Regions from separate parts of the Paenibacillus sp. WC2504 genome, predicted to be linked through region 3. Evidence: predicted binding sites of a transcription regulator. Region 3 holds the regulator's gene; each other region holds the start of a gene.

Region 1 (7,430 bases), 520 kb from region 3:
TCTTTTCGGACATGGAGTACCTCGTTTATAATTTAGTAGAAATGACTATGAATTTATCGTAACATACTAGGTTCATTTTGAATATGTTTCAGAATAGGGTACGAATTACAATTGAAGTTCCCTGTATATAGTTGTATAATACAAATATATAGTTGCATTATACATCTAGATACATCAGAAGGCAAATGATATGGGGGGGATCGTCAATGAAAGCAAAAGAGATCATGGTTCGCCAAGTTTACAAAGTAAAAGAAAACGACCCTGTTCGCGATGTGATTGAGAAATTTATTAAATACAGAATCAGCGGGCTTCCAGTTGTCAATGAGCGGAATGAAGTGGTTGCGTATATTAGTGACGGAGATATTATGCGCTACATCGGCAAGCATGATGATCATGTATTCGGATCTTATATGTACACGGCTGTGATCAAAGGGGACGACGAAGAGTTTGATGAGAGAGTTCGCAGTCTGCTTCCCATGTGTGTCATGAGAATCGCTCAAAAGAAAGTGATTGCGGTAGATGCGGAAGAAGATATCGAGCAAATCGCGGCCATTTTGGGTAAAAAACGAATAAAAAAACTGCCGGTGGTCCATCGCGGCGTATTAGTTGGCATCATTAGCAGGGGAGACGTCATCCGGCATTCATTTCAAACTTTATTGTAAGCGGATACGAAAGTTAGAAAAAGGAAAAAAAGGATGTCCGGGCAGCCTCGAGAGGTTGGGGGCATCCTTTTTTTGCGACATTAATAAGCTAAAGCGGACAGACCGTTGATATGCGACAAGTAACGAATATTACTTGCTTCTTTCATCAAGGAAGCCGGTAAGCCTTTCAGCTGTGTGTTGTTACCGCCAATTGTTCCGATACCGTCTTTGCGGCCTAAGCTGCCAAGTGTTCCGGAGAATACAGGAACGAATTTGTCCATTGCTCCACCTTTGACTTGAACGGATAGGTTGTATCCAACGGTTTCACCCATTTGCCATGCAAGCTGTGCAGTAGGAGGGTATGGTCTTTCGCCACCTTCAGGGAATACAACCGCGCAGTCACCTGCAAGGAAGATATCCGAGTGGGAAGTGGATTGAAGCGTTGAAGTGACAGTCGCACGACCGCGATCTTCTGCGATTCCGCAGCTGCCGACAACCGGGTTACCTTTCACACCACCAGTCCAAATAATCGTATTAGATTCGATGGTTTGTCCACTTTTCAGTGATACCGTGTTTTTAGTAGCTTCGGTAATGGCAACGCCAGTCAAGAAAGTGACGCCACGTTTCTCAAGGCTTTCCACCGCTCGCTCGATCAGCACTTTAGGGAATACTGGCAGAATAGCAGGACCTGCTTCTACGCAATAGATGGAGACATCGCTGAAATCGATGCCTTTGCTGCGGCAAACTTCAGGCAGTTTATCCGCGAATTCGCCAACAAGCTCAACGCCTGTTAGACCGCCGCCACCAACAACGATTGTTGCGTCAGCTTTGTTGCCGGATGCTTTGTAAGCATCCAGACGCGCTTCAACGTGCTCGCGAATACGGTTCGCATCGGAAGCTGATTTGAGAACCATGCTGTTCTCTTCCAGTCCGGGAATGCCGAAGTAGTTCGTTTCGCTGCCAAGAGCAACGACCAGCGCATCGTAAGTATGTACTGCGCCACTAGTAGTAATGACTTTTTTATCATCCGGTTTAATTTCTTTGATCGTATCAACCACGATATTTACTTGTTTGTTGCCAAGTAATCTTTGCAAAGGAAGAGCAACGGCTTGCTCTTTAATCGTTCCGCCAGCAAGACGGTGTAATTCCGTAATAATTTGATGCGTAGGAAAACGGTTGATGATTGTTATGTTTGCTTCTGAAGCTGTCAGATGTTTGCGCGCTGTTAGTGCGGTCAAAAGGCCGCCATAACCGCCGCCAAGAATAAGTATTTGTTTAGCCATCGTTATCATCCCTAGTCCGTATTAGTTTTTACGTTCAGCAAGTACGTTCAAGAATGCTTGTGCAAAACGAAGTGTTTTCTGCACTTCTGGGTCTTTCAGCATTTTTAGTATTCCGAATAGACCGATTGTTGCTCCTGCATCAGCCTGCGAGCGTTCGCCAGCTTCAATAGCCGCGGATGCAATGTCTTTTGCCTTTTCTTGTACCGGTTTAACAAACTCGCCAATACCATGGGCAAAATCGTTGATCAATACTTTGTCTGTAGCTACACTTTGCGCAAAATCATAAGCTTTGGTTAACACAGTCACCATTTCTGCCAGTTTAGGCAGATTATCGACCAGAACAGTCAGAGATTGTTGCACCTCAGGCTTAAGCAATTGGTCGAGTACGTCTAACGATTTTGGTTCCGCAGCAGCCGTTGCTGCCACTTCTTGAACAGCAGATGTCTGTGACATATGAAAATCCTCCTTTGCGATGAAAAAAATCGGGTACTGTCGCAATGTGTACGGGTGAAACAATCGTTTCCCACATGGTTGTAACATTTTTCACATAAGAAAATGTCAAGCAACATCGCACAATTGGATATAAACCGTATTTAGGTATTGTACACCTAATGGACACAAAATTATAATTGAAAATATTTCAAATTTGTGAACATTAGCTGAAAATGGGGTACAAAACCTGTTAAAAGCCGTACAGGAAAACCAGGTGCATCCCGTCGAATACGACTTATGGTTCCTAGGCTTTGGTCCTATGGATCGGATGTCGTTTTTTGCTGATCTCGGAAGGATTCTTTAAGAAAAATATTGAAATACTACACAAGAACGCCACAAAAGCAGCAGTGGTAATCGTTTGTACATAGCACTTATCGGGGAAGGAGACATAAAACTTGAATGTGTTTATTATTATTCTGATCTTATTGGTTCTAATTGGAGTATCCAATGTCGTGAACCGCTTTGTACCGTTTATCCCCATACCATTGATTCAAATTGCCTTGGGGGCCGTTCTGGTGATTGTACCGTTAGGTATTCACCTGGAACTGGAACCGGAATTGTTCTTTCTGCTGTTCATTGCTCCGTTGTTATATCACGATGGCAAGCATACACCGAGAGACGAGCTGTGGAAATTGCGCGCGCCGATCCTGCTTCTCGCCGTGGGTCTCGTTTTCATAACGGTATGTGTTGTGGGCTATGTTGTCCACTGGTTGATTCCTTCCATCCCTTTGGCCGCGGCATTCGGATTAGCCGCGATTCTCTCGCCTACGGATGCCGTAGCCGTCAGTGCCTTAGCCGGTCGTATTCATTTGCCTAAAAGCTTGATGCGGCTCCTTGAAGGAGAAGCCTTAATGAACGATGCGTCCGGCCTCGTCGCCTTCAAGTTCGCTATTGCCGCGGCGGTCACCGGTGTGTTTTCGTTCCCCAAAGCAAGTCTAAGCTTTATCGTCATCTCCATTGGAGGCCTGGTGATTGGAGCGCTAGTCGCCTTTTTAATTATTGGCATTCGCCAGCTGCTGCGCCGTGCAGGACTTGAGGATGAGACGATGCATATGCTGCTGCAAATATTGACGCCTTTTATGCTCTATTTAATCGCCGAGGAGTTAGGCGTATCGGGTATTTTGGCGGCGGTAGCAGGTGGACTGGTACATGCGATCGAGAATGAGCGATTGGCCTTTACGATGCCGAATCTTCGAAATGTTTCTAATTCAACATGGTCAGTCATTTTGTTTGTTCTGAATGGATTGGTTTTTGTTCTTCTGGGCTTGCAAATCCCGGGTGTATCCAGGACGATTCTCAAAGATCCTCATTTCGATAATTTCAAAGTGATCGGTTATGCCCTTCTCATCTTTGTTTTACTCTTGGTCCTGCGTTTTGTTTGGACGTTTATTTTTGCAAGAGGGGGGCGCTGGTTCGGAAATACGAATCAAGAGGTACCTAGCTTGCGTATGTTATCGTTAACGGCGATTTCGGGAGTACGTGGAGCGATCACACTGGCAGGTGCTTTCTCCATACCGCTTATTTTGCAAAATGGCGCTCCGTTTCCGCAAAGGGACCTTATCATCTTTCTTGCCTCTTCCATTATTTTGTTCTCTCTTCTGACCGCAAGCATTGTGCTCCCGCTGATCGCTAAGAAGAAAAATACGGACGGCGATGCGGAACAGGAAAGAATGGAGCGTGAGTGGCAGCTGGAGGTTATGGCTGCAGCCGTTCGAGCTCTTCAGAACACTAGCAACGAGAAGAATGAGGTTGTTGTAGGTACGGTAATTGGCGATTACAAATTAATGATGCAGCAGCTTGGTCAAAAGGACGGTAACTTGAAACGTCTGCCGCGATTCCAACAAGAAGAAGCCGAGATGCGGCTGCTGGCTCTGGATATTGAACGCAAGGTTGTGCATGAGCGTCTGGAAAACGGACAAGTGAGCCGTGAGCAGGCTAATTATTATTTAAACATGCTGGAACAAGTAGAAATAATTTTGGCCAATAAACTCGACTTAGGTAAAGTGCTAGTCAAGAACATCTGGCGCCGCTTGAAACTTCTATTTACGTTCTTGACGCGGCCGCGCCTTGCTTCTAATATTGTAGAGCCTGATTTGGCAGAGATTCGGACATTGAAAATGCAATGCAGCCAAGCTGTCGTTGAAGAATTCTCCAAACGCTGCGCCTACCAAAGCGATGATGCAACAGAGGGCGTGCTGGACTACTACCAGCAAATGGTGGACAGACTGCGCAGGTTCGCGTTCGGCTCAAGGCGCAAAGATTCTTCCTTCATCGACAGCCGGCGTGAGCTGCATTGGATCGCTATACAGGCGGAGCGCGATGCCGTGCAATGGTTCTATGAGCGGGGCGACATCACACGCGATATGGCCTCCTTGCTTCGACGAATCATTCGGAACAGAGAAGCATCGCTCTATGAGCTTGAAGGAATTGGCTAATTTCAGTGATTTTATTTTTACTTTTTGAATGAAAATAGGTTATTATGTTAAATGAGATAAAAACAGAAAGTGGGAACAAACGTGGGCCGTAAGTGGAATAACATTAAAGAAAAGAAAGCCTCAAAAGACGCTAACACAAGTAGAATTTATGCGAAATTCGGACTTGAAATTTATGTAGCTGCACGCAAGGGCGAACCGGATCCTGAAGCGAATCGTGCATTGAAAGTTGTTCTAGAACGGGCCAAAACGTACAATGTACCGAAAGCGATTATCGATCGCGCTATTGATAAAGCAAAAGGCAGCTCAGATGAAATTTATGAAGAGCTTCGTTATGAAGGCTTTGGGCCAAATGGGTCGATGATCATTGTCGACGCACTCACAAATAACGTGAACCGCACGGCGCCAGCGGTTCGTTCGGCTTTTAATAAAAATGGCGGGAATATGGGTGTAAGCGGCTCTGTCGCCTATATGTTTGATGCGACAGCGGTTATCGGCTTAGAAGGCAAAAGCATGGATGAAGTCATGGAAGTTTTGCTTGAGGCGGATGTTGACGTTCGCGACATCGTGGAAGAAGATGAAATGGTTATGGTCTATGCAGACCCAGAGCAGTTCCACGCTGTTCAAGAAGCTTTCAAACAAGCTGGCATTAGCGAGTTCGCGATTGCTGAGTTGACGATGCTGGCTCAAAATAACGTCACTTTGTCGGATGAAGGACAAGTCCAATTCGATAAATTGATCGAAGCTTTAGAAGATTTGGAAGATGTACAGCAGGTTTATCATAACGTGGAATAATTCATATAGGATTAGTTTAAAAGACCCGCGCGACGCGCGCGGGTCTTTTTTTGCACCCCAATTTCATAATATTGCGATGTTCTCCCAATATGGGTGCATGGTGCAAACATGGATGACGTATACATGACTCGCAAACTAGACATATGCTTAACCCGAAAGAATACGCATAGAATATGGACATCCATATCAACGGTTCTACCAGGAGGGGAAAAAGTGTCTAAACATCCGGAAAGATGGAGTTTGCTAGATCATGGTATCCAATGGAACATACCTCAAGACCACGTAGACGCTCACGAAGATCATCTTGAAATGAGCGGCAAGAAAGTGTCCGTTATTGTCAGCTACGGTGTCAACCAAGAAGGAAAGCTGATTCTGTCCCGCAAAGTCGTCTGGCCTACCCTTAGGACGATTCCAAATGATACGCACGGCAGCTTGATCCATGATTTTGAGCTGGCCTCGATGCCGACTCTATGGATAAATGGAAATCCGAATGTGAATGAAAAGCCGATATGCTTTCAATTCAATGGTTTGCTGTATATCCGAAGTAAAGCGGATGAAGGGATAAGGATAGAGAGAACCCTTTTTCCTTCAACGAGTTCGAAAAGTGTTTATGAGAAATTCGTGGTGACGAATACATCAGATCAAGCTGTTTCTATTAAAATCAATTCTTCCTTGTCGCGAAAAACCGTAAAAGGAGTATCCGGCATTTATTTCATTGAAGTTTCGCATGATGCTGCCAGCGAGTATAGGCTCGGCCCACAGGAGGCATGCCATTTCAGTCTTCGCATTAGTGCAAGGCATATGCAAGAAAAAGATGTAAGGACGGATGTTCGTCAGGAAAAGGAACAGAGGTCTAATTTGATTAAGCAATTGAATCAAAATTTACGCTTAGAAACGCCGGATCCGGTTCTCAATCAAATGTTTGCATTTGCGAAAGTAAGAGCCGCGGAAAGTATTTTTGAGACGAAAAATGGACCCACGCATGGACCTGGGGGTGGACGTTATTATGCGGCTATCTGGACCAATGACCAAGTGGAATACGCCGGCCCCTTTTTCCCTTATCTGGGATATGCGCTTGGAAATGAAGCAACACGTAATGCGCTGCGGTTATATACGGCTTTCATGGGACCGGACTATCAACCGATTCCAAGCTCTATCATTGCAGAAGGCAGTGATATCTGGGAAGGAGCGGGAGACCGGGGCGATGCGGCGATGTATGCTTACGGAGCGGCGCTTTTTGCGCTTAGCTCAGGTGATCGGGCTGTTGCGTCTGAACTATGGCCAGCTATAATGTGGTGTTTAACCTTCTGTGAAAAGCAAAAGAATAAGGACGGCGTAATCGCATCGGATTCCGACGAGTTGGAGGGGCGCTTTCCAAGCGGTTCTGCGAATCTATCCACCTCTTGTTTGGCTTATGCCGCGTATGTTTATGGTTCGCGTTTAGCACGAGAACTTGGCGATGAGGCAATTGCCAAACAATATGTTTCCTCCGCTCAGGAACTGTATGAGGCTATTGAACAATATTTCGGTGCCGTAGTGGAAGGCTATGACACGTATCGATATTACGACGGGAATGATCTCTTGCGATCATGGATTTGTTCGCCGTTAGTTATGGGCATCGAGGAGCGCAAATCCGGAACGATACAAGCTTTGCTATCTCCACGGCTATGGTCAGAAGACGGTTTAGTTACACAAGCTGGAGACACTACTTTTTGGGACCGTTCTACGCTTTATGCCTTACGGGGGTTATTTGTCGTAGGGGCAACGGAGGAGGCGATCTCCTATTT
Region 2 (7,430 bases), 2.4 Mb from region 3:
CAGCAATGACGGTCAGCGTGAAACGTGCGGCTAATTTGCCCTTTTTACTTACCGATGCACCGAGAATCTTCGTGGAAACGCTGAAGTTCATCCCCATAATCATTGTTCCTACAATAGAAGCAAGCACAAGCATCATAGGCAGCATTTGATTCGGCATGTCTTTAACTTTATTTGTACTCTGAATATCCGAGGTTACCTTATTCGCCAACCCTTGTGCAATTTGCCCCGCCTGCTCAGCCGGTAGTTTCGGAGCCATTTGAGTAAGCACGGCAGATGCTCCTGCAGCTACTGCTTCCCCGTTCACAGTTGCCGTTACATTGCCTGCTACCGCCTGCATCACGGGTTTCATCATAGAGGGATTGGACTCATTGATTGTATACGAAATCGGAGCCGTTTGCCCCGGCGTTTGCAGCTTTTTTGTAAAATCGGATGAGATGTGTATAACCATTTGCACTTGACGGTTATTAAGCATTTCTTGCGCTTTGTCATTTGAGTCTATTTGCTCAGTTTGAAAAGGCAGATTCGCCTTCAAATTGCTTGCCACTGTGCTTCCCATGCCCTGATCTTCATTGACGATGGCGATCTTCAAATTTTTCGTATTATCAGATACGCCCGCATAACCCGTCATCCAGATCAAGCTGAATAACAGTTGAAACATAATGGCTGTTATGATTCCTACTTTCGTCGTACCTTGCTTAAAAAATGCGCCTAATGCTTGTTTCAAAATTACCACTCCTATTTAAATTTAAACGATCATTTTAATTAAACGTTTGTTTAAATTATAGGGAGGAGTGCTTTGTCTGTCAATGAGGTTCTTTTTTATATTTATTATCTTCCTCGAATCCCACATTAACTCCATAATCAAAGTCTCCAGTGATCCCAGAAAACGACTAACTCCCCTTTAGTTGTGTTTCACGTGCTGAAGCATCTGCACAAAAATTTGCTCAATATGTTCATCATCCAAGGAGTAATATACGGTCTTTCCAACTTTACGGCGTTTAACAATTCTAAGATTTCGTAGATATCTTAGCTGATGTGATACCGCGGACTGGCCCATTCCTAAAATTTGTACAATATCCTGAACACATAACTCTTTATTCAATAAGGTATGAATGATTTTCAATCTGGTGGGATCCCCGAGTGCCTTGAATACTTCAGCTAACCCATTAACAGTGTGATCGTTTATTAATTGATCTTTTAAGACATCAATATTTGAAGTTCCGTTACAAGTGTCATCACATTGATCTTGTACGGTTTTAGGCAATATATCTTCCATAAACATTCTCACTTTCTGATGATAAAACTTACGATTTACACTCATTATAACAGAAATCTCTGCTTATTACCGCTGTATAGCCGTGAAACATGCAGTCTTATGTATATTGAGAAATTGGAAATACTATTGACCATTATCTCTTCATATTATTGCCATTTAAAACTTTTTCAAATATAATATCGCATGAATAATTGATCATGTGTTGTAGGAGGGGTTTAGATGTATAATCACAGTCACTCACATGATGAACAGGGACATAACCATCCTGATCATGAACACAGCCATCATGACCACAATCATGGGCATGGATTTGGGCATAGTCATGCACCAAATAACAAAAAGGGATTAGCTATTGCCCTCATTCTTACAAGTGGTATCATGTTCGTGGAGTTTTTCGGAGGGCTACTTACCAATAGTTTGGCTCTTCTTTCTGATTCAGGACATATGTTAAGTGATGCCGTGTCCTTGGCATTAAGCTTAGTTGCTATGTGGTTCGCAAACCGACCAGCTTCTCCGCGAAAATCGTTCGGTTATTACAGGTTTGAAATTTTGGCCGCGCTGTTCAATGGATTGGCCTTATTCATCATAGCTGTTTTTATTATTAAGGAAGCCATAGCACGGTTCTTTGATCCACCTACCGTTTCCAGTGGGTCTATGATATTAATTGCCTTAGTTGGACTCTTAGCGAATTTGTTGAGCGTTTGGGCTTTGATGAGACAAAGTGATGTGAAGGACAACATCAATGTTCGAAGTGCTTATTTACATGTAATTGGAGATGCTTTAGGATCAGTTGGCGCTATTCTTGCAGGATTACTAATGCTTTTCTTCGATTGGTACATCGCCGATCCTTTTATCAGTGTAATCGTCTCTATACTTATCCTTAAAAGCGCATGGGGGGTTATTCGCACTGCCATACACATACTAATGGAGGGTACACCTGTAACCATTGATACCGATCTAGTTAAAAAGACTCTAGAAAGCATTGACGGAGTTATTAACGTTCACGATATGCATGTATGGACAATTACTTCAGGTCTTGACTCTCTGAGTTGTCATATTTTAATTGTTGATTCAAAAGACAGTCAGATTATTTTACAGTCAGCCATTCATGAAATAGAAAAGAAATTTAAAATACAGCATACAACTTTTCAAATTGAAACTGCAAATATCCAACATGCTGAATGCAAAATATAAAATTATAGAAAATGAGTCGTTGTTTATTTATAAACAGCGACTCTTTTTCTTACGTATATTCTCAGGACTGTTTTGTTCTTATAAAGTTCATTTTCTCGTTATTAAAGTTGTAAAACTTTGTTCAAATCGTATTCACACATTATGTGAAAATAATCACATACTATAGAGTACACTAAGTCCATAACGAAATAAAATTTACCAGAGGGTGATACAACTTGGGCCAATTTCGAAAACATGAAAAGCAATTAATGTACCTCATGTTCAGTGTTGCTATTGTCATGTTGGTTTCATTTATTCGCAAGCTTTTTTAACCTTGATAAACGAAAAGGAGATGATTTTACATGCCTACCTACGATTCCGTGTTTTATAGCCGCTTACTAACAGAGACCACATTGGCGTTTCACATCATTTTCGCTACAATTGGCGTTGGTGTTCCAGTCATGATCATGTTGGCTGAGCTCGCTGGCATTAAACGCAAAGACCCCTACTACACATTATTAGCACGAAGATGGGCCAGGGGTTTCGTTATCACCGTTGCTATTGGCGTGGTTACCGGTACAGCAATCGGTCTTCAACTCAGTTTATTGTGGCCTACATTTATGCAAATTGCCGGACAGGCCATTGCGCTTCCACTATTCCTAGAAACCTTTGCTTTTTTCATTGAAGCTATATTCCTAGGTATTTACTTATATACATGGGAACGATTAAAACCCATGCATCATCTCCTTCTACTCGTGCCTGTTGTCATTGGCTCCTCCGCTTCAGCTTTTTTTATAACTACTGTAAATGCATTTATGAATACGCCTCAAGGATTCTCACTGAAAGACGGCTTAATTACTAATGTACAACCGATATTAGCTATGTTTAACCCTTCTATGCCAACCAAAGTAGCGCATGTGCTCTCCTCTGCTTACATGACAAGCGCATTTATCTTGGCAGCTATTGCAGCATACTCTCTTCTTAAGAAAAAAGGAGACATCTTATATGCTAAAAAGGCATTAAAATTGACTGTCACTGCCGGCCTTGTATTTGCTGTTTCTACAGCACTTATTGGTGATTTATCCGCGAAATTCCTAGCTCAAAATCAGCCTGAAAAACTTGCTGCAGCAGAGTGGCATTTCGAAACCACTGCCAATGCGCCGCTCATACTGGGTGGTATTTTAACTGATGGTAATGAAATTAAATATGCTTTAAAAATTCCATACGCACTTAGCATTTTAGCAGGAGGTACTCCAAAATCTGAAGTAAAAGGGCTTAATGAGATTCCCCCTGATCTTCGTCCTCCTCTATATGTTCATTACTTTTTCGATGCTATGGTTGGTATAGGTATGCTCGTGATTGTTGTTGCTATTGTTCATTTGTGGTACTCAAGAAAAAGATCCGTTAAACCTTATCCTAAATGGCTATTAGCGATTATAGTTGTTTGCGGGCCCCTTTCCATGCTTGGTATTCAATGTGGATGGTTTTACGCTGAAGTTGGTCGTCAACCATGGATTTTACGTGGGTATTTAAAGGTTGCAGATGCTGCAACTACATCTCAAGACGTGGATATGATGCTAGTACTTTTTTGTTTACTTTATATCGTACTAGCACTAACCGCTGTCAAAGTGTTATCCAAACTCTTTGGAAAAAGTGATGTCTCAGACGAATTAATGGCTCTTGGCATTTTCGGGGGGAGGACAAAGAAATGAGTCTTGAAGTTATAGGAATAACGGTTTTATGGATTTTTTTATACGGATATTTAATCGTGGCATCCATTGACTTCGGTGCAGGTTTCTTCAGTTACTATTCTGTAATTACAATGAAACAGCATATCATTCATAAAATTATTGAGCGCTATCTTTCTCCTGTTTGGGAAGTAACGAATGTGTTTTTGGTTTTTTTCTACATCGGAATGGTTGGATTCTTCCCGGAAACAGCACGTTATTATGGTACCGCGCTTCTCGTTCCAGGCAGTATAGCAATCATATTACTTGCTATTCGAGGAGCATACTATGCCTTTAGCAATTACGGTTCGAAGGATAACAAATGGTATATGCTCATCTATGGAGCAACTGGCTTGCTCATTCCTGCAACTCTCTCTACGGTACTTACCATTTCAGAAGGTGGAATCATTATTGAGCAAAATGGGTTGATTCTGCTTAACTGGCAAAGCCTGCTTGGCAGCCCCTATACTTGGTCAGTCATTTTACTGTCGTTGGTCAGTGTGCTTTACATTTCTTCCATGTTTCTTTCGTATTATGCATACAGAGCAGAAGACAAGCCCGCATTTAAAATCTTACGTGGGTACGCCCTTTTTTGGAGTGGGCCAACGATCCTTGCAAGTTTTCTTGTTTTTTTCACGATCAATCAACAAAACCCGGAACATTTTAGCAACATGCTTTCCCATGGCTGGATGTTTGGAACATCATTCCTATGCTTCTTGATTGCAGTCTTTCTCCTTTGGAGCCAAAGGAATTTGGGTACATCATTCGTGTTTGTGTTACTTCAATTTGCTTTTGCCTTTTTTGGTTATGGCAAAGCCCATTTACCGTATATTTTATTTCCCTACATCTCCATCCATGAAAACTTCACAAATCAAACGATGGGGACTGCACTGGTTATCGCCTTTATCGCAGGAATCGTAATTCTAGTCCCATCACTCTTTTTACTAATGCGTTTATTCCTATTCGATGCTGATTATGTACAGGGCAAATTAATAAAGAAAGGAAGTTAAACTCATGGAAAACTTTCTAATTCAATACGCTGCGCCGGTTATTGTGCTGTTTTCGCTCGTATTTTTGCTTTTTTGGGTTACGAGAAGTAGTGATGTAATCGAATGAAATTGTCATTAAAAACTGTAGGTTAACTATAAAAATGGAACAGCGGTGGACCAAAACTGAAAAATAAAGTTCTAGACCACCGCTGTTTTTATTGAACTAACGTTCTAATGTTAGCTTAATTCAGCATTTGATGTTTCTGGCAAACTCTCCATCGTTATCTTGAACGCAGTGCTCCTAAAATAATGTGTTTATGTTGGTCAAAATTTGCTAGCTGAAAATCACCGAAATTATGTATCTAACGCTCATATGAACTAACATCCATCAGATGGTTTATGTCATTACGGGTGCCAGCCCCGCCGCCACAACTACCAATACGTCTTGAACCATCGCTTCCGCTGTGCGATTCTGGGGATCTCGACTCCACTGAACGGCAGACCCAAATATGCCCCAACTAGTGACGAGGGATGTTGCTTGTACAATCTCTAGCGAGACCTTGGATTCTGCCTCTTCACTCAACCATTCGAATAGGAGTTGATAAAGTTCTTTTTGCATCGCGATTTCAAACAGCGGTTCAAATTGACGGTCCTCTGAAGCCATGTACTGCCGAGTACGGGCAAGAAAATCAAAAACGGCTAGAAGGAGGGTTCGCAAACTACTCATATTCGATATTGAAGAATCCGGCAAAGCTTCTTTCAATTTCTTCTGAAATTTTTCCCTCATCCAACACTCAAGAAACGCAAATTTATCTTCGAAGTGCGCATAAAATGTGGCTCGATTCACAGTCGCCCGACCAGCAATGTCTTGAACTGAGATGGAGTAGATATTCTTCTTTTCTATTAGCAGTTCCATAAAGGACTGCATCAATAACTGACGCGTGCGCTTCACGCGAGGATCGTTTGCGTTTATCGGCATGTTTCCCTTCACTCCTCAATTTACTAAGACAACAAAAACGCGCAGCTGTTGTTTATACCACGGTAACTACCATTTGCTGATTGTACAGATCGCTCAAACCGTTTATCATTCATTTCACAGTGTAATATACACGAAATTGATGTGTAAACAACAGTGTTGCATTTCAATGTTGGCCACTCAGATCAACCATGTTAGGTGGGCAAAACGCGAGAAAGGATGATTTCTATGATAGCAATAGTAATAAAAAGATTTGGAGAACCCAATGTCAATGGCTCTCTCTCTTGGGGGTGGATTTCATGATCGTCGTTACCACTCCCACAGGCCAGATCGGCCAACTTATCCTCGACAACATCTTTGACAGTTCAGAAGCAATCCGTGTGATCGTCCGCGATCCATCCCGTCTGTCCCCGCGTGTGCGTGAACGCGTCGAGGTCGTGCAGGGGTCGCATGACGATATCGCTGTCGTCACCAAGGCGTTCGAAGGCGCTGACTGCGTGCTATGGTTGGTTCCCCCTAACTCACGTGCCGAGAACCCCATGAGTTACTACCTGAATTTCACACGGCCGGCGTGCGAGGCGATCAAGAGCCAAGGCGTTAAGCGCATGATTGGCATCTCGAGCCTGGGGCACGATTTCGGCATCCCTGCCGGACTGCTGTCTCCTGCGTTCGCTATGGACGATCTTATCGAAACCACGAGAGTAAACTACCGAGCACTTCGCATGCCGTTCTTCATGGAGAACTTGCTCCACCAGGTCAATGCGATTAAGAATCAGGGCATGTTCTTTATGGCTAACTCCGGAGATCACAAGCTCGCAACCTGTGCCACCCGCGATATCGCCGATGTAGCTGCCAAATTGCTGCTAGATACCTCCTGGACCGGTCAGGATAGCGTCTCGGTAGTCGGTCCCGATGATCTTTCCCCCAACGACATGGCGAGGATCATTTCACAGGTGTTAGAGCTGCCGGTCCGTTATCAGCAAATCCCTAGCGCGGATTATAAGGCGACAATGATGCAGTACGGGATGACTGAGGCATGGGCGCAGGGCCTGATCGACATGGCCGCAGCCCAGGATCAGGGCATTTACAATAAAGAGTCGCGTGCTGCGCAGCGCACTCCCACCAGCTTTATCAAATGGTGCGAGGAAGTGTTAAAGCCAGCCTTTCTAGCCTGAGTCCTCCTCATTATTATGACACAATCCTCCGATAGTTTAATTCCCAGTCAGTCTACAACTTTATTTTCACCGAACTGTTGAGACGGCAAAACATTGCTTGCCCCATTACTTCTA
Region 3 (7,430 bases):
GCCCAATTGTTAAAAGCAGAGGAGCATTCCACCATCCTTTAAGATGGTCCTGTCCATGCATGAAATCGGCTCTGTTTACAAAGAATGAGGGTAAGCTTTCGAAGCAAAGGTGGGATGCCAAATGTTTAAGCATTTATTTTCCACAATGAACGAGGTTTTGGAAGAAATCCAAAAAGAATATCCGAATAGTGATGTGGAGAAGAGAGCGGAGCTTGACGAACAGTTGCAAGTGTTGAAGACAATGAGTGATGAGTTCATTGAGGCGTGGCTGCTTTTTGAGGAGAAGCTGGGAAAGTTTTATGGGGCCGTGCCGATCAGTACCCAAACCCTTCATAAAGAACTGATGGATCTCGATCTGTCCGGGAAACAAACGGATGAATTTGTCCGGGGGCAAGGATACTACAAGCTTTATATGTATGATCAAGCGATCAAAGAGTTTGAGGTCTTGATTCGTAGGCAGCCTGATTTTTTGTTGGCAAGAGTCTATTTGGCGATGGGGCATCTGCGTAAAGGGGAGTTTGGAGAGGCGTACAGGCACTTCAAATTCCTCCTGCCTCTAACGGATAATTCCAAGATGAAAGCTATTTCCTATAACGCCATGGGAGTCATACAGGTGCAGAATCAGAATATAGAAAAAGCTTTCGAGTATTTTCAAAAAGCGTACCATACGGACCCATCATGTATGGAGCCTCTCATCAATCTGGACGAGTCCTGAAACCAAAGTGGCGATCAGGTATTCCCTTTTCCTAATAAGATTTGGTATGCTAGGAGAAGTGCAGGACGAAGGGATTGAAGATACACGTCATGAAATTTGCAGTTTTGGATTTTGAAACGACAGGAAGTCAGCCTACGGATGAGATCATCCAAGTTGGACTGGTCATTATAGATCAATTTCAAATTATCGACAGGTATACTTCTCTGGTTCATCCAGGGATGGGTATACCTTCTTCCATTACGACACTTACTGGCATTACGGATGAGATGGTTGCTGACGCTCCCACGCTTGATCAAGTGATGTCGGATATGTTCCCACTTTTGTTTGATTGCGTGCTTGTGGCGCACCATGCAGCATTTGACGTTTCTTTTTTGCAAAGGGGACTGACCAAAACCGGGTACCCGCCATTTTCAGGCCGAGTACTGGATACGATGGATATGCTCCGCATATTATTCCCATCGATTTCCAGTCTTCAGTTGAGCATGGTAGCCGGTTTGTTTGGCATTGACCATGAACGGCCTCATCAGGCTGACAGTGACGCGGAGGTCACAGCTGAAATCTGGATCAGGTGTCTGGAAAGGCTGATTGGACTGCCTCTCCTTACGGTTCAACGGCTGCAGCATATTTTTGAAAATAGCTCCAGCGATTTGGGTTGGTTTTTAGACGAAATATGTTTATATAAAGAATCGATTACGAGCATTGACACGGATACGAATCGTTATTTCCGCCAATTCACACTGAATGTCACCGATTGGGGCGAAGAAGATGACATCCGCGGCGCTTCGGATGAAGATGGATTAGGCGCCTCTTTCCAACAATTTCATCAAGGCTTGAAGTTAGCGCTGCAGCAGAAGTTTGAGATTTTCGAAGAGCGGGAATCGCAAGAGCAAATGATCTACGAAGTGGAGAAATCGCTGGAGAACGATCAACATTTGATGATTGAGGCCGGAACAGGCACAGGGAAATCGCTTGGTTATTTGATACCTGCCCTTTATTATGGCATCAAATATGAGAAGAAAGTGGTTGTCTCCACGCACACGATTAACCTGCAAGAGCAGCTTAGAGAGCGGGATATTCCGCTGCTGAAAGAGATATTTCCGGTTCCTTTTAAAGCGGCTGTGCTCAAAGGTAGAAGTCACTATTTGTGCTTGCGCAAATTTGAAACGAAACTGACAACGCGTGATTACGAGAATGGCAAAGAAGATCCGGTCACAGCGGCACAAATGGTCGTTTGGCTGAGTGAAACGGAACACGGGGATGAAGAGGAAATCCACTTTGGGAATAAAGGCGCACAATTCTGGTATTCGGTTGCCAGCGATACAGACTCGTGTTTGAACCGGATGTGCCCTTGGTACAAAAAATGCTTCTATCATCGCGCGCGGAATGACGCCAACACGGCTGATGTGATCATCACGAACCATTCCCTCCTGTTTACCGATATGAAGGCGGAGAACCGCCTCCTACCGGCTTACAAGCACCTTGTAATTGATGAGGCGCATCATTTCGAAGAAGTGGCGAGTAAACATCTCGGTATCGAGCTGCATTCCTCAGCGATGTATCATTCATTGACCTGGCTTTACAAAGATAATCGGAGCGGCCACCTGCCGATGCTGCGGTTTAGACTGCAGAAATCGGATGAGCAGCAAGAAAGGGCAGCGGCATGGAGTCATACGATTGATGGTCTTTTCCCAAAAATCGTGCAAATCAAAGAGGATTGGGATCGGCTGAGCGAATCACTGTATGAGCTGCTGTCGTCCAAAAGCGATCCGTCGCAAACGGAGAATTCCACGTATGTCCTGCGCATGAAGCCGGAGACTTTGCCGGCTAATTGGCACGAGCTGATGGCAATGGAGGACAATATCTATCTGAACGCGAATGATTTGCTTCGCACGCTTGATAAATTGTTAAGCGATGTGAAGGAACATCAGGACGTCTTCGGGGTCCAAGGTTTAGTGACAGATCTTAACGGCACCGTGAAAGAGCTCTATGAGCATCGTGATGCCCTCCATTTCTTTATGAAAATGGCGGATGATGGTTATGTATATTGGATGGAAGCAGGGACGTATGCCAGGGCGAAGTCACTTCAGTTGATCTCTGTGCCGACGGACGTCAGCGGCTTGCTCCAGCAGCATTTCTTTGAGACAAAAGAAAGTATCATTATGACCTCGGCAACTTTGTCCGTGAATAAATCCTTTCAATACTCCGCTGATCAATTGGGGCTGATGATTCCGCAGGATGAAGAGAGCGGTAAGCTCAAAACGGTTCAACTGCCTTCTCCTTTTAACTATCGTGAGCAAGCTTTGGTTGTTATTCCAAGAGATTTTCCTACGATTAAGGGAGCTGGGGATCCCGTTTTCATTGCTTCGCTCATTGAATCGCTAAGTGAAGTCGCTATCGTGACCAAAGGTCGAATGCTGATCTTGTTCACATCCAATCGGATGCTCAAACAGATTTATGCCGGGATGAAAGATTATTTGAAGGCATATGGCATTACTGTGCTTGGCCAAGGGGTAGACAGCGGCAATCGTAGTAAATTAACCCGTATGTTCCAGGATAACAAGATGTGTGTGCTGCTTGGCACCAGTTCATTTTGGGAAGGAGTAGATATTCCTGGGGATGCGCTAAGCTGTTTGGCCATTATCCGGCTGCCGTTCCAACCTCCGAATCATCCGCTCGTTGAGGCCAAATGCGAAAATATTAAGAAACGGAACGAGAACCCGTTTATGAAATTTTCTGTGCCACAGGCGGTCATTCGATTTAAACAAGGCTTCGGCCGGTTAGTTAGACGCGCATCTGATAAAGGAATTGTGATCATCTACGATACGCGTGTCATCGAAACCTTTTATGGCAAGCACTTCCTCTACTCACTGCCCGGACCCAAAATTGAGCATATGACAACGGAACAAATGTTACCAAGGATTGAGCAGTGGATGGGGGAGGCGTAGAAATGAAATCACAAAAAATATCGGAAGCTGTTGTTCGCAGGCTGCCCATCTATCTACGGTTCCTGAACGAGCTTGCTATGAAAAATGTCGCAACGGTATCTTCGCAGGATTTGGGTCAAAAACTTGATCTGAATCCGGCCCAGATTCGTAAAGATTTGGCCTATTTCGGTGAGTTTGGCAAAAAAGGCATCGGATATGATATTGCTTATTTGATCGAGAAAATTAGGCAAATACTCAAGCTGGACCGACATATCCAGGTAGCTCTTGTTGGAGCGGGGAATCTGGGCCGCGCATTATGCAATTATAATACTTATCTACGGAATGATATGAAAATTGTCGCAGTTTTTGATGCGATGCCCTCTAAAACCGGGGAGACGATTAATAATTTGACGGTTCAACCGATGGGGGAAATGAAGGCTGTTCTATCGGAGCTAGGCGTGCGAATCGGGATTATAACTGTGCCAGCGAGTGAAGCTCAAAATGTGGCCAATCAATTTGTGGATTGCGGCATTGAAGCTATTCTGAATTTTGCACCGGTCATTATTAAGGTTCCCCCGGAAGTTCGCGTGCATTATGCGGATTTCACAACGGAGCTGCAAAGCTTGGCGTATTATTTAGATTAAAAAAAGAAACCGTCAGGATTCCCTGACGGTTTTTCTTTATTTAGAAGATCAGTCTGAAGATAAGGAAGTAAATGGAGTACGCGAGTGCAATGCTGATCGGGATGGTAATGACCCAAGTAATCAACATGCGACTGACGGTTCCCCACTGAACTTCATGGAAGCGCATGACACTGCCTGTCCCAATAATAGCGGAGGAAATAACATGTGTTGTGGATAATGGTTTTCCGATATGGGTGGAGAATTGAATGACGAGTGACGATGTAAGATCGGATGCGAATCCGTTAATCGGTTCGATTTTTACAATTTTCCCAGATACGGTTTTAATAATTTTCCATCCACCGATCGAAGTTCCTAACCCCATGGCCAATGCTGCTGAGATTTTTACCCAAAGCGGGACGTCCAGCGTCGTTTGAACATCGGCTGCGACTAGACCAAATACGATAATACCCATCGCTTTTTGTGCATCGTTACCGCCATGTGAGTAGGAGAGCAACCCGGCAGAAATAATTTGCAATGTCCTGAAGATACGATTGAGTTTGGATCTGGACGTATTTCCGGACCAGATGACGATGTACTTGATCAAAAGCATGATAACGTAACCTAGGGCGAAGGCAATGATCGGTGAAAGGATCAAAATGATAATGATCTGCGTAAAACCGCTCCAATTGACAGAATGCACGCCAGCTCCAGCGATAACCGCACCGGCAAGGGCTCCGAGCAGGGTGTGAGAAGAAGAGGATGGAATCGCAAGATACCATGTCAGAAGGTTCCATATAATCGCCGCGAGCAGGGCTGCGATTACGATTTCAACGCCATTGGCAATTTGAGCAGGATTAGCTATACTGCCTCCGACCGTTTTGGCCACTTTGGAGGATACCATTGCTCCAACAAAGTTAAGCGTCGCTGCCATGGCAATAGCTACCCGCGGACTGAGTGCGCGCGTAGAAATAGATGTGGCAATCGCATTGGCTGTATCGTGAAATCCATTGATGAAATCAAAAAGCAAGGCTAGTACAACAATTACGATCAAATAAGTTAACATGATTTCCTCCTAAGAGTTTTCCATTCGGAAAACTATCTTCGTACACATAGACCGGTTAAAGTTTATGAATAACGAAGTACTACGCTATCTAGGATATTGGCTACGTCTTCACAAGCGTCCGTTGTTTCTTCCAAGCGCTCGTAGATTTCTTTTAGTTTAAAGTCTTCGTATACATCTTTGCGTGTGATGAAAATTTGACGAATCCCTTCACGCATCAAGCGATCACCGTCATTCTCAAGGGAGTTAATGGCAACGGTATGTTCAGGGATCTGCATATATTTTTTCTTCGCAAGCAATTTGAATGCATCAAGCATGTGTTGGCAGGAATCCACGATGACAGCCGAGAAGTCTTTCATATATGAATCCGTATGCGAGACGTTCAAATAGTCAAAACGAGCGATTGTAGCTTCAATACCATCCGTGACATCATCCACTTTGGAGGCAAGAACCATGATGTCCTCACGATCGATCGGTGTAATGAACACTTTATTGAGTCCTTTGAAAATTTCGTGAGTGATGGAGTCTCCAGCATGTTCTAGATCGTGAATGGACTGAACGTAGTCTATAGGGGATTTGTCACCCATCATGGCTGTGCGGAACAGCTGTGCAGTTTGCAGTGCGTTTTCTGCAGCGCGGATGAGCAATTGCAAGAAATCGACTTCGTTCTTTTTTGTGAATAACGTGGTCATAAATGCCTCCTAGTATTTACTATATGTACAAGATTTTGATCGAATTTATAAGATAAACAGACCAACTTGTTGAAAAAACTCACAAAATTAAAAATATCATAATAATTGCACCGAAAGCAACGAAAATTCCGTGACATTTTACATTTTCTTAACATTGTACACTTCCTTGATTTTACAAGCCTTAAGATGTAAAGTTTATAAAGCGGTGTTTAACTTAGAATGAGCATAGAGAGGGTTTTTTAGTATGAAAAAAACATTAATTATGAACGGTCATTTTATTTCTACTATTGAAGGAAAATCATCAATCAAAGGCTGCATGGTTATAGAAGGCGATCTGATTACATATATTGGTGAACAAACTCCTGAACCCAAGGAAAACTACGATGAAATCATCGACGGTACGAATAAATTGTACATGCCAGGCTTAGTCAATACGCATGGTCATGCCGCGATGTCGCTGCTTAGAGGTTACGGTGACGATTTAGCCCTGCAAATCTGGTTGGAAGAGAAAATGTGGCCGATGGAAGCGAAATTTACCGCTCAAGATGTGAAATGGGGGACTAGTCTGTCCATTTTGGAAATGATGAAGGGCGGGACTACGACTTTTGTAGATATGTACGACCATATGAATGAAGTGGCGAAGGCTGTTGAGACTTCAGGGATGCGCGGCGTTCTTGCCCGCGGTGTGATTGGACTGTGCCCGGTTGATGTACAGACGGCTAAGCTGCAGGAAGCCACTGAGTTTGCAAAAACATGGCATGGGGCTGCAAATGGACGTATCACGACAATGATGTCTCCTCATGCGCCTTACACATGTCCTCCGGATTATATTGAAAGAATTGTTCAAGTTGCCCACGATTTGAATTTACCGATCCATACGCATATGTCGGAAACAAGCCGTGAGGTACAAGGAAATGTAGATCAATACGGACTGCGTCCTGTTGCACATCTGGAGAAGATCGGTGTATTCAGCCGACCAACGCTTGTAGCGCATGGAGTCCATTTAACGGATGAAGAAATAAATGTTCTCAGACAATATGATGTTCGCGTTTCTCACAATCCGGGAAGCAACCTGAAGCTTGCTTCCGGCGTAGCGCGTGTGCCTGAATTGCTTCGCGCCGGAGTGAAGGTTTCACTTGGTACGGACGGTGCAGCGTCAAATAACAACTTGGATATGTTTGAAGAAATGAGACTTGCCGCGCTGATTCACAAAGGCGTTTCTGGTGATCCGCTAGCTGTACCCGCTGCTGAAGCGCTGCTGCTAGGCACGAAGATGGGAGCGGAATCCATTTGGTTGGATAACGTGGGATTACTGCAGCCGGGTATGAAAGCGGACTTTATCGCGCTGGATTTGGATCAGCCTCATTTCCTGCCAAAAACAGATTTCGTATCACATGTCGTTTATTCCGCTTGTGC
Region 4 (7,430 bases), 3.6 Mb from region 3:
CTCCCTGCCTGTATCACTCTGGGAATCCGTTTTCTTCCCGACAAGGCAGTTATCCTACCGGAAACAGGACCTGGATATGTTATGTTCATCAGGTGAGGTTTTTTGGATAGGCCACAAGGAAGAGGGGGAAAAAGAAGGTCGTATCGCTTTCTTTCTAGCAGAAAGTTCCACACTTTTCGAACCCTGCCTTGCCGGGATGCACCATAGACCTGTCTCTTCTCCAGAACTCTTGAGTCTTATGGAAACCAAAGGGGCTGTATTTCTCAGCAAACTTGGCCTTGAAACCGGAAAAGCCCCTTCCTTATTATTAGAAGAGTTGCTCCAGCTTGTCTGGGATGGTCAGGCGGCCAATGATCAGTTCGCACCGCTGCGGCTTCATGCCACGGGCGCTTCCTCTTCGAAGAAAGGGGACAAATTCCAATCAGGACTTGGCCGTTGGTATGCCCTAAGCACACTGCATAATGCAGCCTTCGATAAGCAATCCTCCGCTATGCAGTGGACGCATCATCTGTTAGAGCGTTATGGTCTCATTACCAAAGATCTCGTCTCTGCGCTTTGCCCCTATCCATGGGAGGCGATTCATACCGCCTTGCGTCAATTGGAAGAGTGGGGGCTTGTCGTCCGAGGGCTGTTCATCACCGATTTGCATGCTCTCCAATTTGCAACGAAAGACTTTATTCGACTGCTGCATCAGCCAGTGGCACAAGGAACTAACCATTCCTCTTCTTTCACGCTAGTTAGCGCTGTCGATCCAGCTAATCCTTGTGGGCTGCTTGTCCCTTGGCCTGAAAGACCCGGAATTTCCTTCTCGCGCAAAACCGGCAATTATTTAGCTCTCAAAGGCAGCGAGTGGTTGTATTGGATCGAAAACAACGGGAAGCGCATCTATCAGTTAACTGCACAAAGCCATGATTTGGCGGAGACTGCCCACGAGCTCAAGCTCATGTTCCGGCAATTGCTGAAACAGCACCAGCTGCGCAAAATCGTCATTGAGACTTGGAACGGTGTCCGTATTTCCGATGCGCCTGAACAGGAAGTTTTGAGACTTCTTGGCGCAGAAAAAGACCGCACCAACTTAGTTCTTTGGCCTAGCCAACTAAGCTGATACGGTCCTCTATGTTCGTTCTACTTGTACAGCACATATTTTGAACTCCGGCATCCGTCTCGTCGGTCGAGTGCTCATACCTCCAATGGAAGGGCACGAACACGATGCGAGGCTGGATGCTCATACCAGGAAACCTATGAAAACAGTGCCATTATGAACTTTCGTCGAATAGGTTTGCACACAACCCGTATCCGGGGCTTGCACGAGCCCCGTCGAAAGTTGAATTTTGCGATCATGCATGGGGCAGAAGACGTGCTCGTCACAGACAATACCTTCCGCAAGCACGCCTGCTTTATGCGGACAACGGTTTTGAATGGCTGTGAGCTTGCCGCTTTTCATCTTGAAAAGGGCTACTTCCTCCCCTTGATACCGAATCGTTTTGCCTGTATTCACCGCTAAATCCTCATAAGTTACGGCCTCAACCCAAATCATCTGCTCTTCTTGTGTCTTCATGGTCTTCTCCTCCTGAGTGATTTCGTTAGGTAAGCTCGACGACTTCATAGAGATCGCGTTGAATTTTTTTGCTATCGATGGCTTGTTTCCAAGGGTCCTTCGTAACGGCTAGCGCTTGGTCAATCCGGGCGCATAGTTGTTTGCGCTCTTCCTCGTTTTCAACGACAGCACGAATATGCTCAATTCCCAGACGGTGCACCCATTCGCTTGTACGCTCGCCGTATTTCCCGGTTTCGCGATAATATTGCAGATAAGCTTCGGTATATTCAATAATGTCTTGTTCTGTTTTCACTGTTGTTAAGAGATCGCCGACGCGCACCTTCACACCGCCGTTTCCTCCGGCATACAACTCCCACCCGCCATCGACGGAGACGATGCCCAAATCCTTGATACCGGATTCCGCGCAGTTTCGAGGACATCCTGATACCGCGAGCTTCACTTTGGCCGGTGTATTTAAGCGCTCAAAACGTTTCTCCAGCTCGATGCCCACCGCCATGGAATCCCCTGTACCGAACCGGCAGAACGTGTCGCCGACGCAGGTTTTGACCGTACGCAGAGCTTTACCGTAGGCATATCCGGAAGGCATATCCAGCGCTTCCCACATGGCCGTCAAATCTTCCTTTTTCACGCCAAGCAAATCTAGCCGTTGTCCGCCCGTGAACTTCACAGTCGGAACATTGAATTGCTCCGCTACTTCGGCAATACGCTTCAATTCCGTCGGATTCGTTACGCCGCCATAAATCCGTGGAACAACGGAGTACGTACCGTCCTTTTGAATATTCGCATGCATACGCTCGTTAACGAAGCGCGAAGTGCTATCGTCCTTATACGTTTCAGGGCTAACCATGCCCAGGTAGTAGTTAAGCGCGGGGCGGCATTTGGAGCAGCCCTCTTCATTTTTCCAAACAAGCACGCTCATGACTTCACGTACATGCGACAATCCTTTTTCGCGGATCGCTTCGACAACCTCATCCCGTGTATGTTCCGTGCAAGAACAAATGGATTCTTTAACGGCATTTTTATCGTAGGAGGAGCCTAATGTATAAGCTAACAAATCGCTGACAAGCGGTTTACATCCGCCGCAGGAACGGGAAGCTGTCGTGCAATTTTTCACCTCTTCCACTGAGGTTAAACCTTGTTCTTTAATCGCAGAACAGATCGTCCCTTTCGTTACCCCGTTACATCCGCAAATAATCGCATCGTCTTTCATCTCGGCAACACCGGAAACCGCTCCGCCGCCGCTCGCTGAATCCGTCAAAATCGCTGTTTTGGCCATCCCGCTGATATCGGTTTCCTCACGAATCATTTGCATGAGCCGCGTACCGTCTGACGTATCTCCAAAGAGCACAGCACCAACAATTTTGTTGTCCTTAATAACCACTTTTTTGTATACGCCAGTGAACTCGTCATGAATTCGAATCGCTTTGGTACCTTCTTCATCCACGAATTTCCCGCCAGAGAAAACGTCAACACCAGACACTTTCAGCTTCGTATAAAGAACCGAGCCTTCATAAGGACCTGTTTCCACGCCTGCCAAATGCTTCGCTAACACAGCGCCCTGCTCGTAGAGCGGCGCAACCAGCCCGTAGGCAACGCCACGATGCATCGCACATTCTCCAACCGCATACACATTAGGAACGTTTGTTTGCATATAATCATTCACAATAATACCGGGATTGCATGCTACGCCAGAATTTTTGGCAAGTTCTACATTGGGCCGAATTCCCACCGCCATGACGACCAGATCCGCATCTGTCATTGTGCCGTCTTTGAATTTCAAACCGGTAACCCGTTTATGACCGACGATTTCTGCTGACTGCTTCGCTAGCAAGAAATTAATACCTTGTTCCTCCAGAGCAGCTTGCAGCATTTTGGACGCTGTGCGATCCAGCTGACGATCCATGATTGCGTCTGAGATATGAACGACATCCACTTTCATTCCTAAGTTGAGGAAACCTCTGGCGGCTTCCAATCCGAGCAAACCCCCGCCGATGACAACCGCCTTTTTATACTTTTTCGCGGATTCCATCATGATTTCACAATCACGGATCGTCCGGTAGGCCATGACCCCTTCTTTATCTGCACCAGGCATTGGAATCATAAAAGGATTGGACCCTGTTGCCAAAATCAATTTATCGTAAGGAACCGTTACACCTTTATCGCTCGTGACAGTTTGAGCTGATGTATTGATTGCCGTCACGGTTTGGTTTGTATAGAGCGTTATATGGTTATTTCTGTACCATTCATAAGGATGGATAACAATATCCTCAACATTGGACTCCCCCGAAAGGACATAGGACAGCAAAATCCGATTATAATTCGGATGAGGCTCACTCCCAAAAATAGTTACCTCATATTTATCCGGAGCAAGTTTAAGCAAATGTTCAACGGCATTAACACCGGCCATTCCATTTCCGACTAAAACCAACTTTTCTTTTTGAGTCATGGTCTCATCTTCCTCTCTCTATCTCTATCTCTATCTCTATCTCTATGGAGCTTAAGCGTGCACGCTATCAATCGCTGTTGGAGCAACTTTCACTTTGCCGCCGTCGCCAATCCAGCTGCGCTTCCATTGTCCTTGCACAGAGGCGATCAAAATAACACAGCACACAGCGATTGCACTCAAAATAAGGAAACCTGGCGTGAAAGAACCTGTTGCCAATTTCACATTTCCTAGAATCTTAGGCAGGAAATATCCGCCCAAGCCGCCGGCAGCGCCGACAATTCCCGTGACCACGCCGATCTCCGACTTGAAGCGTTGAGGCACAAGCTGGAAGACCGAACCGTTCCCCATGCCAAACGCCATCATAGCGATGAATAACAAGACCGTTGTAACCGATAGCGCTGGAAGTGTTGAAATCCCTGCCATCATTAATGCGACAACCCCATACAATCCCATCAGCATCCGGATGCCGCCTATTTTATCGGCTAACCAACCTCCTACAGGTCGGAAGAAACTGCCCCCGATTACGCATACGGTTGTAAAATCAGCCGCACGGACCGGTGAAAGACCATATTGTGTATTAAAGAAGATGGTTAAGTACGTGGACATGCCAACGAAACCGCCGAACGTTACGCTATATAAAATACAGAACAACCAAGAATCCTTCTGTTTCAACACTCTGCCATATTCAGCAACCGTTTTGGGTGCTGGTTTATTCGGGCTGTCTTTAGCCAAAATGCTGAAAACAACCAACGTGATCGCAATCGGAATCATCGCAATACCGAAAACAACATGCCAGTCGCCATAATGCTGAGCAATCCGGTTAGCGAAAAGCGTAGCGAAGATCGTCCCGCTGTTCCCTGCTCCGGCGATCCCCATCGCCAAGCCTTGATATTGCGGTGGATACCAGGAACTGGCTAACGGCAGTGCGGCTGCAAAACTCGCTCCGGCAATACCGAGCATCAACGCTACGAAGTACATATCGCCCATAGTGTCAGCAAACTGCCAGCCCCAGAATAATGGAATTAAGGTTAGTGTTAGTCCGATTTGTCCCGTAAGCTTAGGACCGATCTTATCGGTCAGTACGCCCAACACCAGTCGAAGTACCGCTCCACCTAATGTAGGCAAGGCAACAAGGTTTGCTTTTTCAGCAGCGTTCAAGTGGAAATCATTCGCGAGCACGACCGCCAGCGGCCCTAAAATCACCCATACCATAAAGCTCATGTCAAAATACAAGAATGAACTGAACAAAGATCCTTTGTGTCCCACTTGCAAAAAACTTTTCCGATCAACCATGATCTTCCCTCTCCTTTTGTGAGGCTTTTCGCCTTCTTCTTTTTTCCCTATCCTGTTTTCTCCCTGTCTGCACACCCATGGACAGAAAAGGCCGACAAACATACCCCTACTCACATCGGGATGTTTGTCGGCCTCTTTGCCACTGCTGCCACATCTTCGTGCACAGCATGTTTCGTCGTATTTTGAAAAGTAAACATAAAAAGCCTATCCGGTTACGTATTTGTAAGGGGATAGGCGCCATTGCCTGCGTTAGGGGCACACCATTGTGCCGATTTCTAACTTGATTATAGTACGGCTTCATACCTATGTCAATAAACGTAACATAAAAATATTTAGACATTCCATTCCACCTATTATATCGACAAAAATCAAATTCATATGCTATAGTAATGCCGTATAAACATTCATACAACGAAGAAACCTCACATAAAGTTACCATGGAATAAAAAGCTTACAACGATGGAGGTATTCAAATGTTGCAATCATTTATACTGATCGACGAGTTGAAGCAAACTCGCTCAGCTACCTCCTCGCCATCCACAAACGAGATGAGCTATTCTAATCGTGCACAAGCATCCCTGCCTGACGAGGTATTGAAGGACTTGGGCTTTCGCGTCTACACAGCATCTACTGGTAAAGAAATTTCCTTCATCATTCCTAAAGTTGATGCTGTTCTATTAAGCGTAAGCCCCGATCAAGTGGAGACTTGGCGCAAACGCGTATTGGCTGAGCGCAGCCTCCCCCTCTTCTGGTGGTGTGATTCGCACACTTTTCCTTCTAACGAATGCAGAATGGATGCAGGTATAGATGGTTTAATCGGTTCAACGATGAGTCCTCTTGAAATTCACTGCGCTCTGCTACTAGGTGTGAATCACTACTTTCATCGAACCGAATGGCAGCAGGAGCGTGAGCAGCTCCTCTCCAAGCTGGAGGAGCGCAAATGGGTCGATCAAGCCAAGCGGATCTTATGCGAGATTAAAGGGATTTCCGAAGCGGAAGCCTACGACTTTTTGCGCAAACAAGCCATGAATGAGCGTAAACGTATGGTAGATGTCGCTACCTCCATCGTCAAGGTGTACCAAATACTACGAGATCAGAATCAAGGAGGCCGCAAACGATGATATCTTTACTAAAAGAAGTAGGACGCGGAAAGCGCGGAGCAAGAGATCTTTCGTATGAAGAGGCTTCCCAAGCAGCAGAACTTATGTTAACCGGTGGTGCTACTCAGGCTCAAATGGGCGCATTTCTTGTAGCTGAGCGTATTAAAATGGAATCACCTGATGAGATTAAAGCCTTCATTCACGCGCTGCGCAAACGTATCTTTTCTTATCCGATACCTGGCAGCATGGACTGTGCAGGACCTTACGACGGCCGCACCCGCACGTTCATTGCGACCTTGCCGACCGCATTTGTGCTTGCAGCTTGCGGTCTCCCGACTACACTGCACGGCAGCCCGAGCATGCCGCCCAAATGGGGCATCACGCTGACTGACGTGCTGGATGCACTTGGCGTACCGGCGCTAACTTCGTCGCGCGAGGCGCTGGTATCCGCAGCGGCGCGAACAGGCTTCCTATTCGCGCCTACTGAAAGCTGGTGCGCACCGCTTGGCGAGCTGCGCGAACTCCGCAAGGAGCTCGGCTTGCGAACTGTGTTTAACACCGCCGAGAAGCTGCTTCGTTTCACGGAAGCCCCGTTCATGGCCGTCGGTGTGTTTCATGGTACGGTTTTCGAGAAAATGACGAATTTGCTCATCGAACTGGGGATCACCAGCGGAATCGTTGTGCAAGGCATGGAAGGCTCGGAAGATCTATCCATCGAAAAACGTACGAGGACCTATGTGATTCAAAATGGCTCCAGTGAATTATTCATTGTAGATCCTGAAATCTATGAATTAATGGTTGAAGTGCCTGAAGTTGAATGGACGGCGCAGCTGCAAGGTGAAACGGCGATGGCCGTTTTGCGCGGAGAAGCTGAACTTCCTTACTTGAACATGGTGCTGCTGAACAGCGCTGTTCGCCTCTGGGTTTCCCAGAAGGCCGGCTCCATCGAAGAAGGAATCTACATGGCCCGTCATGCGATCGAGCAAGGAAAAGCACTTCAGACCTACACCGAGTGGACGGAAGCGATTAAGCC

The links. The regulator Rex, encoded in region 3, represses fermentation and respiration genes when NADH is low (regulators of the CRP and FNR family bind a similar motif). The targets are predictions, from matches to a motif close to TTGTGAAATATTTCACAA.
Region 1: ACUN27_RS20180 (DUF1641 domain-containing protein) is a predicted target of Rex. The motif match lies at 2,456-2,473, and genes of this name have one in related genera.
Region 2: ACUN27_RS33545 (cytochrome ubiquinol oxidase subunit I) is a predicted target of Rex. The motif match lies at 2,612-2,629, and genes of this name have one in related genera.
Region 4: ACUN27_RS06335 (nitrate/nitrite transporter) is a predicted target of Rex. The motif match lies at 5,314-5,331, and genes of this name have one in related genera.

The regions. Positions count from the first base shown of each region.
Region 1 covers NZ_JBQZFH010000001.1:4,485,701-4,493,130, reverse strand. Annotated here, with positions in the region: gene ACUN27_RS20195 (MarR family winged helix-turn-helix transcriptional regulator) at 1-13, opposite strand, end outside; gene ACUN27_RS20190 (CBS domain-containing protein) at 207-662, shown strand; gene ACUN27_RS20185 (NAD(P)/FAD-dependent oxidoreductase) at 743-1,924, opposite strand; gene ACUN27_RS20180 (DUF1641 domain-containing protein) at 1,946-2,377, opposite strand; gene ACUN27_RS20175 (Na+/H+ antiporter) at 2,818-4,851, shown strand; gene ACUN27_RS20170 (YebC/PmpR family DNA-binding transcriptional regulator) at 4,933-5,643, shown strand; gene ACUN27_RS20165 (hypothetical protein) at 5,857-7,430, shown strand, end outside.
Region 2 covers NZ_JBQZFH010000001.1:7,359,476-7,366,905, forward strand. Annotated here, with positions in the region: gene ACUN27_RS33530 (YhgE/Pip domain-containing protein) at 1-724, opposite strand, end outside; gene ACUN27_RS33535 (ArsR/SmtB family transcription factor) at 902-1,276, opposite strand; gene ACUN27_RS33540 (cation diffusion facilitator family transporter) at 1,496-2,470, shown strand; gene ACUN27_RS33545 (cytochrome ubiquinol oxidase subunit I) at 2,812-4,161, shown strand; gene ACUN27_RS33550 (cytochrome d ubiquinol oxidase subunit II) at 4,158-5,186, shown strand; gene cydS (cytochrome bd oxidase small subunit CydS) at 5,191-5,292, shown strand; gene ACUN27_RS33560 (TetR/AcrR family transcriptional regulator) at 5,563-6,144, opposite strand; gene ACUN27_RS33565 (NmrA family NAD(P)-binding protein) at 6,441-7,316, shown strand.
Region 3 covers NZ_JBQZFH010000001.1:5,006,023-5,013,452, reverse strand. Annotated here, with positions in the region: gene panD (aspartate 1-decarboxylase) at 1-42, shown strand, start outside; gene ACUN27_RS22595 (tetratricopeptide repeat protein) at 122-715, shown strand; gene dinG (ATP-dependent DNA helicase DinG) at 805-3,660, shown strand; gene ACUN27_RS22585 (redox-sensing transcriptional repressor Rex) at 3,663-4,283, shown strand; gene ACUN27_RS22580 (inorganic phosphate transporter) at 4,324-5,325, opposite strand; gene ACUN27_RS22575 (DUF47 domain-containing protein) at 5,388-6,014, opposite strand; gene ACUN27_RS22570 (amidohydrolase) at 6,259-7,430, shown strand, end outside.
Region 4 covers NZ_JBQZFH010000001.1:1,388,743-1,396,172, reverse strand. Annotated here, with positions in the region: gene ACUN27_RS06350 (DEAD/DEAH box helicase) at 1-1,105, shown strand, start outside; gene nirD (nitrite reductase small subunit NirD) at 1,226-1,558, opposite strand; gene nirB (nitrite reductase large subunit NirB) at 1,584-4,004, opposite strand; gene ACUN27_RS06335 (nitrate/nitrite transporter) at 4,056-5,297, opposite strand; gene ACUN27_RS06330 (ANTAR domain-containing response regulator) at 5,771-6,418, shown strand; gene ACUN27_RS06325 (anthranilate phosphoribosyltransferase) at 6,415-7,430, shown strand, end outside.